Methanocaldococcus jannaschii DSM 2661: one gene and its partner. Each later gene encodes a partner of the first gene's protein in a complex. Each region holds a gene or a part of one and is shown on either strand. Other genes may lie near its edges.

What was found.
Region 2: the proteins of MJ_RS02895 (region 1) and mtrA are in contact, whole or in part, in a crystal structure (PDB 6ZW0), measured with the Methanocaldococcus jannaschii proteins.

Annotation. Positions count from the first base shown.
Region 1 is NC_000909.1:480,286-488,507, forward strand. The notes cover bases 3,241-5,994. They hold MJ_RS02895 (DUF2121 family protein), read right to left. Parts: upstream 5,182-5,994; coding sequence 4,300-5,181; downstream 3,241-4,299. Other genes in these bases: MJ_RS09575 (hypothetical protein), read right to left, coding at 3,241-3,337; minD (septum site-determining protein MinD), read right to left, coding at 3,340-4,122; nikR (nickel-responsive transcriptional regulator NikR), read left to right, coding at 5,293-5,718; MJ_RS02905 (archaeosine biosynthesis radical SAM protein RaSEA), read right to left, coding at 5,723-5,994. Also shown: ppsA (intein-containing phosphoenolpyruvate synthase), read right to left, coding at 1-811; rplJ (50S ribosomal protein L16), read right to left, coding at 972-1,496; MJ_RS02880 (glycosyltransferase family 2 protein), read right to left, coding at 1,629-2,318; MJ_RS02885 (hypothetical protein), read right to left, coding at 2,422-3,165; more of MJ_RS09575, read right to left, coding at 3,167-3,240; more of MJ_RS02905, read right to left, coding at 5,995-6,820; MJ_RS02910 (hypothetical protein), read right to left, coding at 6,817-7,632; cobK (precorrin-6A reductase), read right to left, coding at 7,655-8,222.
Region 2 is NC_000909.1:773,383-781,832, forward strand. What follows is about bases 1,999-4,980. They hold mtrA (tetrahydromethanopterin S-methyltransferase subunit A), read left to right. Parts: upstream 1,999-3,117; coding sequence 3,118-3,843; downstream 3,844-4,980. Other genes in these bases: mtrC (tetrahydromethanopterin S-methyltransferase subunit MtrC), read left to right, coding at 1,999-2,765; MJ_RS04560 (tetrahydromethanopterin S-methyltransferase subunit B), read left to right, coding at 2,775-3,086; MJ_RS04570 (tetrahydromethanopterin S-methyltransferase subunit F), read left to right, coding at 3,861-4,067; mtrG (tetrahydromethanopterin S-methyltransferase subunit MtrG), read left to right, coding at 4,088-4,342; mtrH (tetrahydromethanopterin S-methyltransferase subunit H), read left to right, coding at 4,371-4,980. In the rest of the region: mcrA (coenzyme-B sulfoethylthiotransferase subunit alpha), read left to right, coding at 1-101; mtrE (tetrahydromethanopterin S-methyltransferase subunit E), read left to right, coding at 321-1,232; mtrD (tetrahydromethanopterin S-methyltransferase subunit D), read left to right, coding at 1,246-1,938; more of mtrC, read left to right, coding at 1,968-1,998; more of mtrH, read left to right, coding at 4,981-5,330; MJ_RS04585 (V4R domain-containing protein), read left to right, coding at 5,809-6,495; MJ_RS04590 (DUF2096 domain-containing protein), read right to left, coding at 6,610-7,137; MJ_RS09735 (IS200/IS605 family accessory protein TnpB-related protein), read right to left, coding at 7,234-7,746; MJ_RS04595 (hypothetical protein), read right to left, coding at 7,713-8,450. UniProt on the Methanocaldococcus jannaschii protein: Part of a complex that catalyzes the formation of methyl-coenzyme M and tetrahydromethanopterin from coenzyme M and methyl-tetrahydromethanopterin. This is an energy-conserving, sodium-ion translocating step.

The DNA of each region.
Region 1 (8,222 bases):
CCTTCATATCATCAGGGACTTCAACAACCTTTGTTTCTCCTTTTTCATCCTTAACAAACATCGTTTCTTTTCTTGCTATATGCTTATCAACAATCTCTAAGGTCTTTTTATTGACAATGTATGTATCTGGAGAGACAGAACCACTAACAACTCCCTCTCCTAATCCCCACGCTGCTTCGATAACTAACTCATCATAATTTTCGCTAATTGGATTAACTGTAAACATAACTCCTGCCTTTTCAGCATTAACCAATTTTTGAACAACTGCAGCTAAAGCAACCTTAAAGTGGTCAAACCCCTGTTGTTCTCTGTAGAAAATGGCTCTTGGAGTAAATAAAGATGAGAAGCATTTTTGCACATATTTAACTACATTTTCAGCTCCTTTTATATTCAAGTAAGTATCTTGCTGTCCTGCAAAACTTGCCTCAGGTAAATCTTCAGCGGTTGCAGAACTTCTAACTGCCACTGTTACCTCATCCTCTCCGCACATTTCACATAATTTGTTATATGCCTCAATAATAGCCAATCTCAAATCTTCCGGCATCTCTGCTTCTTCAATTAATTTTCTAATTTTTTTTGATGCATTTGTTAATGCATCTGTGTCATTAACGTCCAAACCGCTTAAAATTTCTCTTATTTTATCCATTAATCCAGTTTCTTTTATAAAGTGCCTGTAAGCATCAGCAGTAACAACGAATGCTGGTGGAACTGGCAATCCAGCGTTCCACATCTCTCCTAATGAAGCTCCCTTACCTCCAGCAATGTCTACATCTTTATTTGATAACTCGTCTAACCATGCAATAAATTTCATGCTATCCCCTTTTGTATTTTGGATAATTAACAATATATAGGGGATTATATATAGCTTTTATTTTAAAATAAATTTAAATATTTGAATGATAATATTATAAATAAAATAGTAGAGTTATTACAAGTGAAAATGTTATAAAAAATTAAAAAAAGTTTCATAATTATAATTTAAGCAATTCTTTTCCTTGCTCAATAACTATTCTACATGGAACTGGTAATTTCATTGCAGCTCTTCTTAAAGCTTCCTTTGCAGCTGGGAATTTGTCTGGGTTTACCCATACTGTTAAGATTGCCTGTCCTTCCTTAACTCTTGCAGCTGTTCCAATTGGTTTTCCAAATGCCAATCTCATTCCATCTGAAATTCTATCTGCCCCAGCTCCAGTAGCCATCTTGTGCTCTCTCAATATTTGGTGTGGATAAACTCTAATTTGGAATTTGTAACCCATTCTACCGCACATCTTTGTTAAATATTTGTTTGCGGCAACTCTTGCAGCTTCTAATGCGTTATGTCTTATTTGGATTGGTCTTGTAGCTACTAAATTAACCTTAACTGGGAATTCTGCTGATAAGTTACCCATTATGAAATGAACTACTTTTGGTTGTGGAACCCCTTTAACATACTCCTTTCTTGTGTATGGTGGTTTATCTACATCTCTGTAACATCTGTTTGGTCTTAAAGAAGCCATATCATCACCTATTTTGGCTGTTTCGTTTTATAGATAAAGAGAAGGACTATGTGTGTTTTCAATTCCCAATATATAAAATTTATTGTGATGCTAATATTTTTAACTTAATATTTAAAGCTTACTGTTATTTTGCTACTCTAAAAAAATGAACTTTATAACCTGCTTAGCAACTTCTAAGATTTTCTTTGTGGTTATATATGAAACAGCTTCATCATGATACTCAACACTCACATATTCCTCCACAATCTTAGCCCCTTTTTTCGCTAACTGCAGAGCAATAAAATGTTCAACTGCATAACCATCTCCAAACTTCATATCTTTTAAAAACTCTGCCTTTATTATCCTAAAACCACACTGAACATCCCTAAAGAAATAAAATCTTTTTGAGTATATTAACACTGCCAACGACGTAAGTATTGAAGCAAAAAAATTAGATATTTGCCTATGCAATGGAATATGTTTGTATTTCCTAATACCAAAAACGGCATCAGCATTTGTATCTTCCAATTTTTTTAACAGTTTTGGAATGTCCATTGGTTTGTGCTGATAATCTCCATCAATATATATGATATATTTATATTTGTTTAAAGATAAGGCAAATTTTGTTCCTTTCTCTATTGCTTTTGCCTTTCCTTCATTTTTTTCATTTCTTATTAAATATACATTAATCTTTGCTTTTTTTGCAAACTCTTCAACGATTTTTGAGGTATTGTCTTTAGAACCATCATCCACTACTACAGCATCAACTCTTAACTTTTCTAAGTCCTTTAACACCTTTAAAATATTTTTTTCCTCATTGAATGCTGGAATTATTGCAATCATAGGTAATCACAATATAAATTGGATGCTAGTAAATTTTTAACAAAATTTTAAAATTTTATGGTAATAAGAAAAAGTAGAAAAATAGGAATTGGTGTTTTTAGTTTTAGATTTTGATGATATACATTACAACAAACCCAAATACTATACCTATAATCAACCCAAGAATCCCATACATCAGCCAATTATTACCTTTATCTTTTTGGACGTTTTCAATAGTTTGTGTTGATGTGTTATTGAATTTTTGTGTTATTTTTTCTTGAGATGTAGTGTTTGCCTTTGTAATATTCCCTATATCAATATTTTTTGATATATTTGTTTTATTTTGGGTGATATTTGTTTCATTAATAATTGCATTTGTAGAATTTGGTGTAGTTACATTTGTGGTATTTTCAAATATTTTAGTAATATTTTCTAAGAGAGATGTGTTTTCTTCATCTCTATTATATGTATTATTATAACTTACATAAATATTTTCAGGAAGTGTTAATATTGAGATGTTTAATAAAAATTTTTTCTTTATAAGCGTTCCATCAATAATATACGACATTTGAACATTAATTGTATGATTTCCAGGAGTTACAGCCTCACCTTCAAATATGTGAAATACCTTAGCATCCTCTGCAACACCTGCATAGTATAAAGTGGAATTTTTAAACACTACAGCATCTGAAAGGACTGTAACATTAAAATCTTCAACATTATAAGGAGCTCTCCATTGAAATATAACATATACGGAATTATTTACTAAACATTTTTCGGGGGTAACTATAATTTCTGGATTTAAAGCATAATTTGGAATTAAAAAAATAAATAAGGATATTAAGAGAGGAATAATTACTTTTTTCATCTTACCCACCAAGTTTTAGTTTTCTTATTCTTTCATTTAATTTTTCGACCTCCTCCTTTGTTAATCTTGTAGCTTTTTTAACCTCCTCCAATTCTTTTTGTAACATTATTACTTTAATCCCCAGTATTATGTTGAGGAGTATGCTAATAGCCACAATTATATACAAAATCATCCTTATCTCCTCCCGAACAATCCTTTAATAAACTTAGATATGAATGATTCTTTCTTCTTCTTAAGTTGTGCTTCATATTTAGCTCCAATTAACTTAGCTGCTATCTCCATGATTGCTTGAGCGGCTGGAGAATCTGGATACATAATAACGAGAGGTGTTCCAAATGCAGCTGCCTTCCTAACATGAGGGTCCTCTGGAACAACACCTATAACAGGAACTTCTAAAATTGTCTCTATAGCTTTAACCCCCAACTCTGTACTCTCATTTGAAACCCTATTAACAATAGCCCCAATGATGTCAGTTCCCAATCTTTTTGTTATAGCGATAATTTTTAATGCATCTGATATTGAGGATATCTCTGGATTTACAACGACAATTAAACCATCTGCTGATGATATTGCTATTAAAGTCTCTTTTCCAATACCTGCTGGACAGTCAATAATTAAAATCTCAACTAAATCATGTATTGCCTTTAAAACTTCCTCAAGTTTTTCTGGTTTAGCTCTTCTGAACTTTTCTAATGAAACACCTGCTGGAATAACTAAAACTCCTTCAGGACCTTCATAAATTGCGTCCTTTATATCTGCTTTACCAGCCAACACATCGTTTAAGGTTACTGGCTTTCCTTCTAACCCCATGATAAGCTCTAAGTTTGCCATTGCTATATCAGCGTCCAAAACAGCCACTTTTTTTCCAAATTTTGCAAGAGCCACAGCAAGATTTGCAGATATCGTTGTCTTTCCAGTACCTCCTTTTCCAGATGCTATCGCGATAGCTATTGCCATTAATGTCACCATTCTAAAATCTTTATATTACCTATTTACAACACTAAAGTTATAGTTAAGTTAAATATATACTCTTCGGTTTAATATTAGGACACGCTTATCTTCAAAAACATTACATCATTAATTAATTGAATAAGGTTATCTAACAACATTTGCTTATTGAACTTTAGGACTATGTTATTTATGAATTATGATATATTTGGTTGTTACTTTCTCATTAGTCCCTTTTATTTTCATATCTCCATTTTCAATAACTACTATATCACCATCTTTAAAGTTGCCTTCCACATCCACAACTTTAAATACCTTTGGATTTGGGTCTATCTTATCGATAGCTATATAATCATCATATAAGTGAAGTTTTCCATCTTTAATAACTCCAATTTCTCCATTTTTTACAATTTTATTGACTATACTCATAACCTTTCCAAAATCTATGAGTTGTTTCCTCAACTGTTCCCTATATTTAAATAGGCTCTCAATATCCTTTTTAATAACTTCCTCAAAGTTCTTTTCATATTTATTCACACTGTAAATGTCATACTCTTTACTCACTGTAGGATGCCACTTTAATTTCTCAAAAATTTCTTTTATTGCATCTTCTATCTGTTGTATAGGCATCATTGGGAATAATTTAGCTGTTCTTTTTAATTCCTCCTCAGCTTTCTTTTTTAAGAATCTGTTTCCAAGAACTACAATTCCAAAACCTTCTTTTATTGTTTGATTTGTAACTGTGTCGTTTAATATATCAACAATGGCACATTTCCCTTTTGTTGCATAAACCCTCCTTCTCTTTGCATCAATTCCTAAGCTCCTAACTTCTCCACATACTACTGAATCAGATATCTTTCTAACTTTTTCCCTATCATCTTCAATTATAATTTTAATGTTAAGCTTTTCTGCCAATTTATAAAGTTCCTCTTCAGATTTTATCTCCCCACTGTATAGTTTTTCTTCTAAAATCTTTCTATTCTCCTCACTACCTCTAAAAAATATTTGCCTTCTATCTCCTCCAATTACAGCCCCATTTTTACCATAGTAGCAAATAATTAAACTCACTCTCTCACCCCTTAGACTAATAATATTAGTTAGTATTATTATTATCGTTAATCTTATATATTAGTTATTAAATAGTAATATTTGTTAGTTTGAAAATAAACGGGGGAGATTATGACAGAGATGGATAGGATAAGTATATCTTTACCTTCAAAGCTTCTTAGGGAGTTTGATGAAATTATTGCTGAAAGAGGATATGCAAGTAGAAGTGAAGCAATAAGAGATGCTATTAGAGACTATATAATAAAACACAAATGGATTCACAGCTTAGAAGGGGAAAGAGCTGGAAGTATAAGCGTAATTTACAACCATCATGCCTCAGATGTTATGGAAAAAATTACTGAAATTCAACACAATTATACTGATATTATCGTTGCTACCTTACATTTACACTTAGACCACGACCACTGCTTAGAAACAATATTGGTTAGAGGAGACGCTAAGAGGATTAGGGAATTAACAGATAGATTAACAGCCTTAAAAGGAGTTAAACAAGTTAAGTTAAGTGTTATGGTTCCAGGAGGACAGATTCCAGAATAAATTTTTATAATAGGAGTTTTCTTTCATCCCCTAATGGAACTATATTTTTATTTTCAACTTCGATATATGCATTCCATATATTTTTACATTCACATTCAACATTTAAAACATTTATATCCTGTGTCAAAGTGAATCTCTCTAACCTTTCTTTAATCAATTTGTTGCACTTGCAGTTATAAAGGTTGTGAGCCCCTCTTTCACTTCCTACTCCTGATGTATCACACATAATTAATGCCTTTGGATTGCTTTTTTTAACCTCTTTTAGTATCTCAATTATACTCCATAGAAATGGAGGGCGGTATTGATTTTTGTTGAAAAAGAATTCCATCACACTACCTTTATGCACAGTAGCTGGGCAAAAGGATATTCTTGAACATCCCAACTCTATACACTTATTTGCTGAAGATATTGAGTCATAAATTGCCTCTTTTTCAGTTATGAATAGAGGTTTTATTAATAAATAAGCTTTTATCCCAATGTTGTAGTTTTTAGCCAATTCTATAGCTCTAATTATTTGTTCATTTGTTATTCCTTTGTTAATTGCTTTTTCTCTAATTTCTTCATTAAAACTTTCTATTCCAACCCCAATTTCAACATTAACATCCAAATATTTTCTAATTTCGTTTAATTTGTCTTCATCAATAAATTCAGGTCTTGATTCAATAGCCACTTCTTTTAAATTATCAAATTCGCTAAGTTTTTTGAAAATATAATTTCTTGCCTCTTTAGGAACTTCTCTATCATCCAAAAAACTTCCAGAAGTGAATATTTTAACGCTGAAATCTTTTAAATCTTTTATTTTTTCTTTATATTTCTCAATCGCATAATTAAACTGATTTATTATATTTTCAGCAGTTATTTTTTCAGGAGAGGAGTCCATTAAATAGGAACACATTAAACAGCCTCCTTCTTTTGCATAATAACAGCCTTCTGTCCTTAAAATTATTGTAAGGGACTTTCCTATGCTGAAATCTCTATATATATCATCTTGCATCCACACAGCAATAGGTTTATTTTTATCTTTAACTTTTCTCTTTTTTAAATGTCTCTCTCTTAATTTTTTTAAGAATTCCCTATAATTATCATTAATAATTTGGTTCATTTTATCAACTCTTTTATGTTATTTCTTAAGTTTTCAATCCCATAGTTTTCAACAAAATCTGCCATCCTACCCTTTCCAAACTTTGCATATAAGCTTATCAATTCATCAATAACAAATAAGACATCATCCTCATTTTTTAAATCTATTAGGTGTTTTCCCTCCTTATATATTCTTCCTCCTTTTCCTCCAACGAATATGCTAATAACTCTCTCAGCTTTAAAGGCATTACATAAGCCAGTGCATTTTCCTTCTCCAGTGCAATTATCTTTTATTATTTTTCGTTCCCAATCTATAGCATTTAAATCACAAAAATCTTTACATTTTCCACAATTTGTGCAAATCTCTTTGTTTATGGTTATTTTGTATCTATAACATATCCCAATATCACAAAACCTATGAAATGTGCATGAATTTGGGCAACCACTAACATTTATCTTCACCTTTCTTGGAACCCAAACTCCTTCAAACTCCTCATGAATTCTCCTTGCCAAAGAGACAGAGTCACCAATAGCATTGTAGCACTCTAAGCCAATACATGACACTACTTGCCTAACTCTATTTCCAGTAGAACCTAAGTTTAACCCCACATTATTTAGAATTTTCTCTACTTCTTCCAAATGTTCTGGAGATATTTTAAACTCTATACCTTGCCTTGTTGTTATATGGGCTTTGTTATCTCCAAAATTTTCAATAACATAGGCTATTGCCTTTAACTGCTCAGCATTTATAAATCCGGGTTTTAATGAGATTCTTAATGTATAACAATCTTTTTTCATTATAACGCCATATTTTAAGTTTATATTGCAGTGCATCCTTTTCACCAAAATTATAAAATTAAATTTTTAAATTAGCTATGTATTTTATAAGCTCATCTATATCATCAAAACAAACTGGATAATCAATTTTAGGTCTTTCAACAACTATAACCTTGGCTTCAGCTTCTAAAGCCCCATAAACTTTCTCTTTAAAACCCCCACTCTCCCCACTATCTTTAGTTATTATCACATCACAGTTATAATCCCTTATTAAATATTTGTTAAGCTCCTTAGAAAAAGTCCCATACATAGCTACAATCTGCTTTTGAGGTAAAATCTTTAATGCCTCACTTACAGATATAGGGAGAACTCTTGCTATAACCTTATCTTTCCCAACAATATCAACAACCATCTTTAAATTCTTAATTCCTGCCATGTGAAAGACTTTATTTGCTTTTTTAGCCAATCTTGCAGCTTCTTCAAAATCTTTAACATATATTATATTTGGATGATTTATCTTTTCCTCTTTTCTCTCAAATCTTACATACTTTATATTAAGCTCTTTACAAACTTCAATGGCATTTTTGCTTGCATTTATTGCAAATGGATGAGTGGCATCGACTAAAATATCTATATTATATTTCTTT
Region 2 (8,450 bases), 290 kb from region 1 along the record:
TAGTCTTTGACTTCACACATCCAAGAAAAGAGTTTGCAAGAGGTGCTTTAAGAGAATTCGAGCCAGCTGGAGAAAGAGATCCAATCATCCCAGCTCACTAAATTCTAAATTTTTTAATTTTTTATTATGTTGATATTGTTAAGCATATTAAAACGTAAAATACAAAAACTTAAATTCTGACATTGTTTTTAATATTCTGGATGGATTCCTATAACTAAAAAAAAGTTAAATAAAAATTAAGTGAATTTTAACAGAATCAAATAGAAAACCTTATATATTAACCTAATAAAACTAAGTCTTATGTAAAATGAGGTGATAGGATGGATGCAACACTGATAGCCCTTGGGGCTTTAGCGTTGAGTGGTGCATTGGCAACAGTTGCTGGATGTGCAGAAGATTTGGAATCTGATGTAGGGTCTCAGTCAAACCCAAACTCACAGGTTCAGTTAGCTCCACAGATGGGGAATATACACAGATACTTTAACAAGGCTATATCTGGGGAGCCAGTTTCTTATGGTTTGTATGTTGCAGTTGCGGGGACAGTTGCTTATGCTATTATGCAAATGGGATTAAACCCAATTTTAGCGTTAATTTTAGGAGCAGGAGTAGCTGCTTTTGTTCATGGGGCTTATGCTATTTCAGCATATTTAGGTAGAATTGTGGGTCAATCAAAGAACTTTGGTCAGCCAGTTTATTGGGATGTTGTAATGAGCCATCTTGGCCCAATTGTTGGACATGGTTTTATTGCAGTCTTTTGTATGGTTTTAATGGCTTATTTAGCTAACACTATATTAGGAAACCCATTCCCACTGCCATTGATTGCATTGATATTTGGGATTACTGTTGGTGCAATTGGTTCATCAACTGGAGACGTTCATTATGGTGCTGAAAGAGAATATCAAAAATATCCATTTGGAGGAGGAGTTCCAGTTGCTAACCATGGAGATATTGACATTAAAGCAGAATATGGTTTAAGAAACGGTATGGACTCCTCATACTTCTGTTCAAGATTAGGAGGAGTTTTAACTGGTTTATGCTTTGGTTTAATTGTATTTTTAGATGGTTGGAGAGGTGTTTTGGGAGATATATTAAAAGGAGGTCAGGGAGGAAGTGTAATAACTGCTTCAATAATATCAATTGTTATTGGTTTGATAATCGTAGCTATATTGGCAATAATAAATAGAAAGGTTGAGGTCTTTGCAAGAAATAAGTATGGACCATACACAAAATAAAAGGTGATAATGTATGGATATTGTTAGCGCAATTGTTCCATTAATTGAGATGACTATTGCAGGGGCAATAATTAATGCAAGTGTTCATTTTATCCCTGTTGGAGGGGCTCCAGCGGCTATGGCGACCTCAACAGGGGTTGGAACAGGAACAACACAGTTGGCAGCAGGGGCAGGTTTTACTGGATTGATGGGTGCTGCAGTAATGGCATCAAATGTAGGTTTATCACCTATTGGAATGGCATTGATTATGATCTCTGGAGCTGTAAGTTCAATGATTATGCTCGGAGTAACGATGTTAATTGGGCAATTAATTTATGTATTTGGAGTTGGGGTTGTTCCAGCTGCAGATAAGTGTGAAATTGATCCTATAACTAAAGATCCACAAAAACCTTATGTTACTCCAGGGACTACAGGACATGGAGTTCCAACTGTTTGTTTTGTTAGTGGTTTAATAGGAGCGGCTTTAGGAGGAATTGGTGGAGCTTTAGCATACATTGCTTTAAGAAAACTCGGTTTAGATCCAGGAGTTGCAGGGATGTTAGCAGTTGGTTTCTTCTTTATCAATGCGGTTTTAGCATCATATAACATTGGAGGGACTATTGAAGGATTCCACGACCCAAAATTCAAGAAAATGCCTAATGGAGTTATTGCATCAACAGTAGCTTCATTATTGTTTGGTATAATTTCAGTATTGATGGTTTTATAAATTTAACAATATAGAATGGGTGATTAATTATGTCACATGGTGGAGGAGGTCATGCAGCTGAACTTTATCCTGAAGAGCAAATATTTGCTGTAGGTATTGCTTTATCATTGGTTGGATGCTATTTAGCAAACTTTTTGTCACCTTATGGATTGGGAATGTTAATTGGCGGTTTATTGGCATCTGCAGCATGTGTTGCTGGAGCAAATACTGTTAGGAAAGTAGCTGCTTACGGTCTTGGAACAGGAGTTCCGTCCATTGGTATGGTAAGTTTAGGTATGGGAACATTGGCGGCAGTTGCAGGTGTTTTAATTCCTGATTACTTCAATCTTCCTTATTTGGTAGCTCCAATTATAACATTGATAGTTTCAGCAGTTATTGGATATATCGTTGGAAGATTAACAGTAAATCCAGTAGGTATGAAGATTCCAATTATGGTTAGAAGTATGACATTTTTATCAATTGCAGGAGCCATGGCTTTATTAGGATTTACTGTTGCCTATGTGGGTAGTTTAGAACCACAAAAATACATTGATTATGCATTAAATAATGGTATGATGGCCTTGGCATTTATTGCTGCGGGTATGGCAATATTACATCCATTTAACGCATGTTTGGGTCCAAATGAAAGCCATAAGAGAACATTAACATTAGCAGTTGCTTGTGGTTTTATAACATGGTTTGTATTCTCAGTAGTTAAATTAGATATAGTATCTATAATTGTTTCAATAATATTATGGGCAATTGTCTATGTGAAGTTTGTTAAGATGTCATTTAAAGATGCCTGTGCAGTTCTTCACGTTCCAGAGATTCCTAAGAAGGAGGAATAAGGTGATAATATGGCAACTTATGTATTTATAGACCAGAATATTCCTTTAGTATATACTGTTGAAACAGGAGTAATTACAAAAGGATTTGGAGATTTGTTATTTGTTGATGTTTCTCCAATAGAAGAACAAATTAAAAAATTGGAAACATTGGTAGATGCATATGAGCATTCTTTAGATCCAAGGTATCCACCATTAAACTCATTCCCAAATAGAGATGGCGTCTATGCAATATCAGGATACTTTAAGAGTGCATTCTTTGGATTTTGGATAGGTCTTGGGATAATGGCACTGTTGGCGATAATATTGGGAGTGAAATTCTAAAAATCTCTTAAAAATTTTTATGGTGATGTCTATGGCAAATAAAAGAGAACCAGCACCAGGATGGCCAATTGTCTCTGGTGAATATGTTGTTGGAAATCCGGAAAGTTGTGTTGGAGTTGTAACTTTAGGTTCTCACGGTTTGGAGCAAGCATGTATCGATGCAGGGGCTGCTATAGCAGGACCTTGCCACACAGAAAACTTGGGTATTGAAAAGGTTGTAGCAAACTATATATCAAACCCAAACATTAGGTTTATGATTCTCTGTGGTTCAGAAGTCCAAGGGCATATAACTGGACAGTGTTTTAAAGCATTATGGGAAAATGGCATTGGAGACGATGGAGGTATTATTGGAGCTAAAGGGGCCATACCATTCTTAGAGAACGTGAATAAAGAAGCAGTTGAAAGATTTAGAAGGCAGATAGTTGAAGTTGTTGATTTAATTGACTGTGAAGATATTGGTAAAATAACACAAGCAATAAAAGAGTGTTTAAGTAAAGACCCAGGAGCTATTGACGAAGACCCATTTATAATTGAGTTAGAAGGAGGAAAAGGAGGAGGAGAAGAGGAAGAGGGTGTTATAAAACCAATAACACCAGAAATGGCAATAATTGAGAGTAGAATGAGATTAATTGGAAATGAAATGTGCTATAATGGATTGTTAGCAAAGTGGCAGGCAGGATATTATAATGGTAAGATTCAAGGAATTGCCACTGGTTTGTTCTTAATGCTACTAATTATGGGAATCTTAATGTTCTAATTGTATAAGGTGAGAAAATGGGTGTTGAAGTTTCAAACAAACCTAATGTTTCATCAATACAGAGTTATGTAGAGGATTTAGAATATAAAGTTGGATTAATAACGAGAAATAGAGGTTTAGAGAGTGGAACCGAATCTGCTGGAACAAAAGGATTAATAATTGGAGTAGTTTCAGCCATAGTGTTAATGGGTATTCCTTTGGCGCTGTATTTCTTAATGAAATAAGATTTTTTGGGGTGAATTAAATGTCCGAAGACGAAAAGTTGCCACAAGTAATAATGGACCCTGCAGATTATGAGGCATTAAAAAAGAGGTTAGATGAATTAGAAAAAAAGGTAGAAAACACAAATGCTGAACTCTTCCAACTGGCTGGAAAAAAAGTTGGGAGGGATATTGGAATATTATATGGTTTAGTTATAGGGATAATACTTTCCTACATACTGCCAGCATTAATCAAAATCATACAAATATTGAGTTTAAAAGTACTTGTTCAACAATAAATATATAAAAATTATGAGGTGGGAAATTATGTTTAAGTTTGACAGAGAGCAAATGGTCGTTGAAATTGCGGGGAGAAAAATTGGAGGTCAGCCAGGAGAGTATCCTACAGCTTTAGCAGGGACTATATTCTATGCAAGACACAAAATTGTTGAAGATGAGAGAAAAGGTATCTTTGACAAAGCAGCGGCAGAGGATTTAATTAACAAACAGGCAGAGATGGAAGACATTACTGGAAACCCAGCGTTAGTTCAGGTATTTGGAGGAACCCCAGAGGCGTTAGTTAATTATATTGACTTTGTTGCTGAGGTTTGGGATGGTCCAATGTTATTGGACTCTACATCAGGAGAAGCAAGAATGGCTGCTGCAAAGAGAGCTACTGAAGCTGGATATGCTAAGCAGTGTATTTATAACTCTATTAACGTTTCTATTGATGAGCAAGAATATCAGGTTTTAGTTGAAAGTGATTTGGAAGCATCAATTGTTTTATGTTTCGACCCAATGGACCCAACTGTTGAAGGAAAGATAAATGTCTTAACAAATGGTGGGAAAACAGCAGATAAGGGGATGTTAGAACTCGCTGAAAAAGCAGGTATTAAGTATCCTTTAATCGATACAGCAGTTACACCATTAGGTAACGGAGCAGGAGCTGCTGTTAGAGCATCATTTGCTGTTAAAGCACTATTTGGATATCCAGTAGGGAGTGGTATTCACAACATTCCATCAGCATGGGACTGGTTAAGAGAGTTTAGAAAACAGTTAAGAGAAGCTGGAGAAAGAGAAAAAGCAAAAGATATTCACCACGTTTGTGATGTTGGAGCAAACTTAGTCCAAGTTATGGCGTCAGGAGACTTTGTCCTTTATGGCCCAATTGACAATGCATATATGACATTCCCAGCAGTAGCTATGGTTGATGCAATTATTGCAGAGGCAGCAAAAGAATTAGGAATTGAACCAATAGATACACATCCATTCAAGAAATTGGTCTAATAAAATAAAAAATAAATAGTCTCTATTATTCTATTTTATTACTTTTTATAGTTTTGTAATTTTGATTCTTTTTAGAGTAATAGTATATAATTAGTGATAGTTATTTTCCTTGAAAGTGAATTAAAAATGCTATTATCAATTTTAAACATGTGACTTATAATATTACTTTTTTTATAGAAAATTGAAAAATTATTTATAAGGCTTCCAACAAACTAAGTTTTGAATAGTATATACAATACAGGACTTCGTAGTCTATATATTAACTGTTGGAATTTAGATTATATTAAGAGGTATCAATCCCTTTAAAGATTTATTCCTGTGGAGTTCTATAATATTTAGAATCATTGTTAAACGTAGTTGGAATTATGGTAAAATATAATATATACAAAATATGGGGTATTTATTTTTGTAAATATTAATTAATTTTTTTATTTTACTTGTGGGTAGATTGTAGAGAATAGAGGTATGTGTGGTTTAAATGACAAATGCGATGAAGATTATTGAAATGTTGAGGATTATTGACAACAGAGCAAAATTTATGGGTATTAAACTAACTATGATGAAAAATTTATTAGAAAAATACAAAGATAATAAGGAATTGCTAAAAGAAGTTTTGAAATTAACAGAAGGGACACGGCTACATGAACTTATATTGGAGGCATATCCACCTTTAGAGGAATTAAAAAAAGAAATTAGGGAGGAAGAGCATAAGATTAAAATTACTTCTGAAAGTGGGGGAGAAGAGAAAAAAGAATTCTGTACTTTTGAAGGTCCTGTATCTCTCATCGCATATATAAAAGAATATTTGAGGAAATATTATTTAGGAAATAATGTAAAAAGAATTTTTTATGATATTGGTAAAGATTACGCGATTAAATTAGGAATTAACACCTATGATGATATGATTACATTCATGAAAAAAGATTTTGGAGAAGTGGTTATTGAAAAATCGGAACCTTTAACAGTTGTAGTTAAAGATAATAAAGAGTGTAAAAACTGTAAAGCGTCGGAACCGATATGTTATCTAACAGCAGGGTTTATAGCTGGCTGTTTAGAAAATATGACTAACAAAACATATATTGTGGAAGTTACAGAGGAAAAATGTCAAGCTGTTGGAGACCCTTATTGTACATTTGTTGCAAAAAAATCAATAAGATTGGACTAATTCTTTTTTGTAATATTTATGAGACTTTTCGCAGTTTGGGATTAATAAGGAATTTAGATGCTTTAGATATCATTAATTAACTGAATGCACTTATATTCATGTAAAACTAATATATTAATCTTCTTTCCACATAAAAGCAAAATCTTTTAATGCTCTTTTTACCCTATCTATATTTCCTTCAATGATTACTTTATCTTTCTCATCACTGTATTCAAATATAACCCCATGCCATTCTCCTAAGTCACTCAATCTCTCAATCTGCATCTCTTTTTGTAACTTTACCCTTATTGCTTCTACTTTTCCTCTTTTTTTAACTTCCCTATTGTAGTTGCTTTTACTCACTGGGAATTTAGCATTAATCTCTCCTCTAATAGCTTTTATCATCCTATCTAAGTATTTTTCAGTCAGTTCAGTATCACATAAGCTAAAGAGTTGTGATTGAACATAATTCAGTTCTCTTTCAACATTTGCCAATATATTTATGGATGCATGAGGGTCTAAAATGTAATAAGAAAGGAGAGCGTTGGCTAATCTAAGCTTCTCAAAAACAATTTCAGGAACTTTAATCCCCCTATTAACCAACTCAGCTGATAACTCAGATAATACAACCCACTGTTTATCTAAGTTTCTTGCATCCTTCATTCCGTTCCCCATTTCCATAGCTTACCATAGCATTTAATAACTTATCATATAATAACTTATCGTATCTAATCGGTAAGCTATGGAAACGGGTTGTCCTCAACCCATAGCTTCATCGGGAAACACCGTTCCCTCTGCTATGGGTTCATTGGACTTAGGGCTGAACGGATACAGCCCCGTAAATCTCTTTATCAAATTAAATACAGCTACAGTATCCCTATCAGCATAAAATCCGCAATCAAAGCAATACATTAGCCTCGAAGGCAGAGCCCTCTCATCGGCTAATTTATACAGTTGAGATAATCTACTCCCACAATTAGGACATTTTATCGAAGTGTAAGCCGGATTTCCTTCAATAACTTTAACGCCAAATTCTAAGCATTTATTTTTTAAATAACCTAAGAATTTTTTAGCTGAGATGTTATGCAATTTATGTTTTAGTTTTTTAAATGATTTTTTAGCAATATTTTGGTTAAAATAAGGGGATAAGTCTTCAATAACTAAAACTGCATTATTTTCTTTAAGTTTTTTGGCTATTTTGTTGGCTAACTTTTTTAGTATATCTTCTCTGATATTTTTTAACCTCCTACCGAATTTTTTAGCAAAATAAATCCTTTCCTCTTCAACGGTTTATCCTGCTTATGAATTCCTTTAAAAGAAAATTTCTCTTGAATGTTAGTCATTATGTTGGAGTATTTTTCGGTTAATTTTCCTAAATCTGTTTTTATTAACTCTATATTTTCGAAATTACCATAGGTTATATTGTCTAAGTTAAAATCTAAGGCATAAACGGTTTTATAACTATCATTAATTGTTATCTCCTTCTCTAATGGAATTAAAACAGTTATCGTTCCATCTTCTTTATTCAATCTCAATTTAAATCCAGCTTTTATTCCCCAGCCTTCATTTAGCAGTTTAAAAAACTGTTTATGAGGCTTTAGGGGAATAACTATTCTACCATTCGGTGTAGATAATCTTAAATGCAAAGTTTTCTTTCCTTCTTTGTCTATCAAAAATAGTTTTTCTATATTGTTTTTAAAATCTCTATAGTTTGTTAAAACGTCATCTAACCATAAGGAAATGTTTTTAATTTTTGGTTTTGAAGTGTAAGCTTTATCTCTCTTTTTCATTGCTATAAAGCTTTTTATTCTCGTGGATGCATCTTGAGAGGCTGTATAAATATAATGAGTCGGTAACTTTGGGAGTTTGGATTTTATTTCTTCATAAATTCCCTCTCTAATCTTTCTATGGCTCTTTCTATTATTTTTTAAACCGAAATCTAAAGCAATAGATAAAACTTCTTTATAAGATTCGAT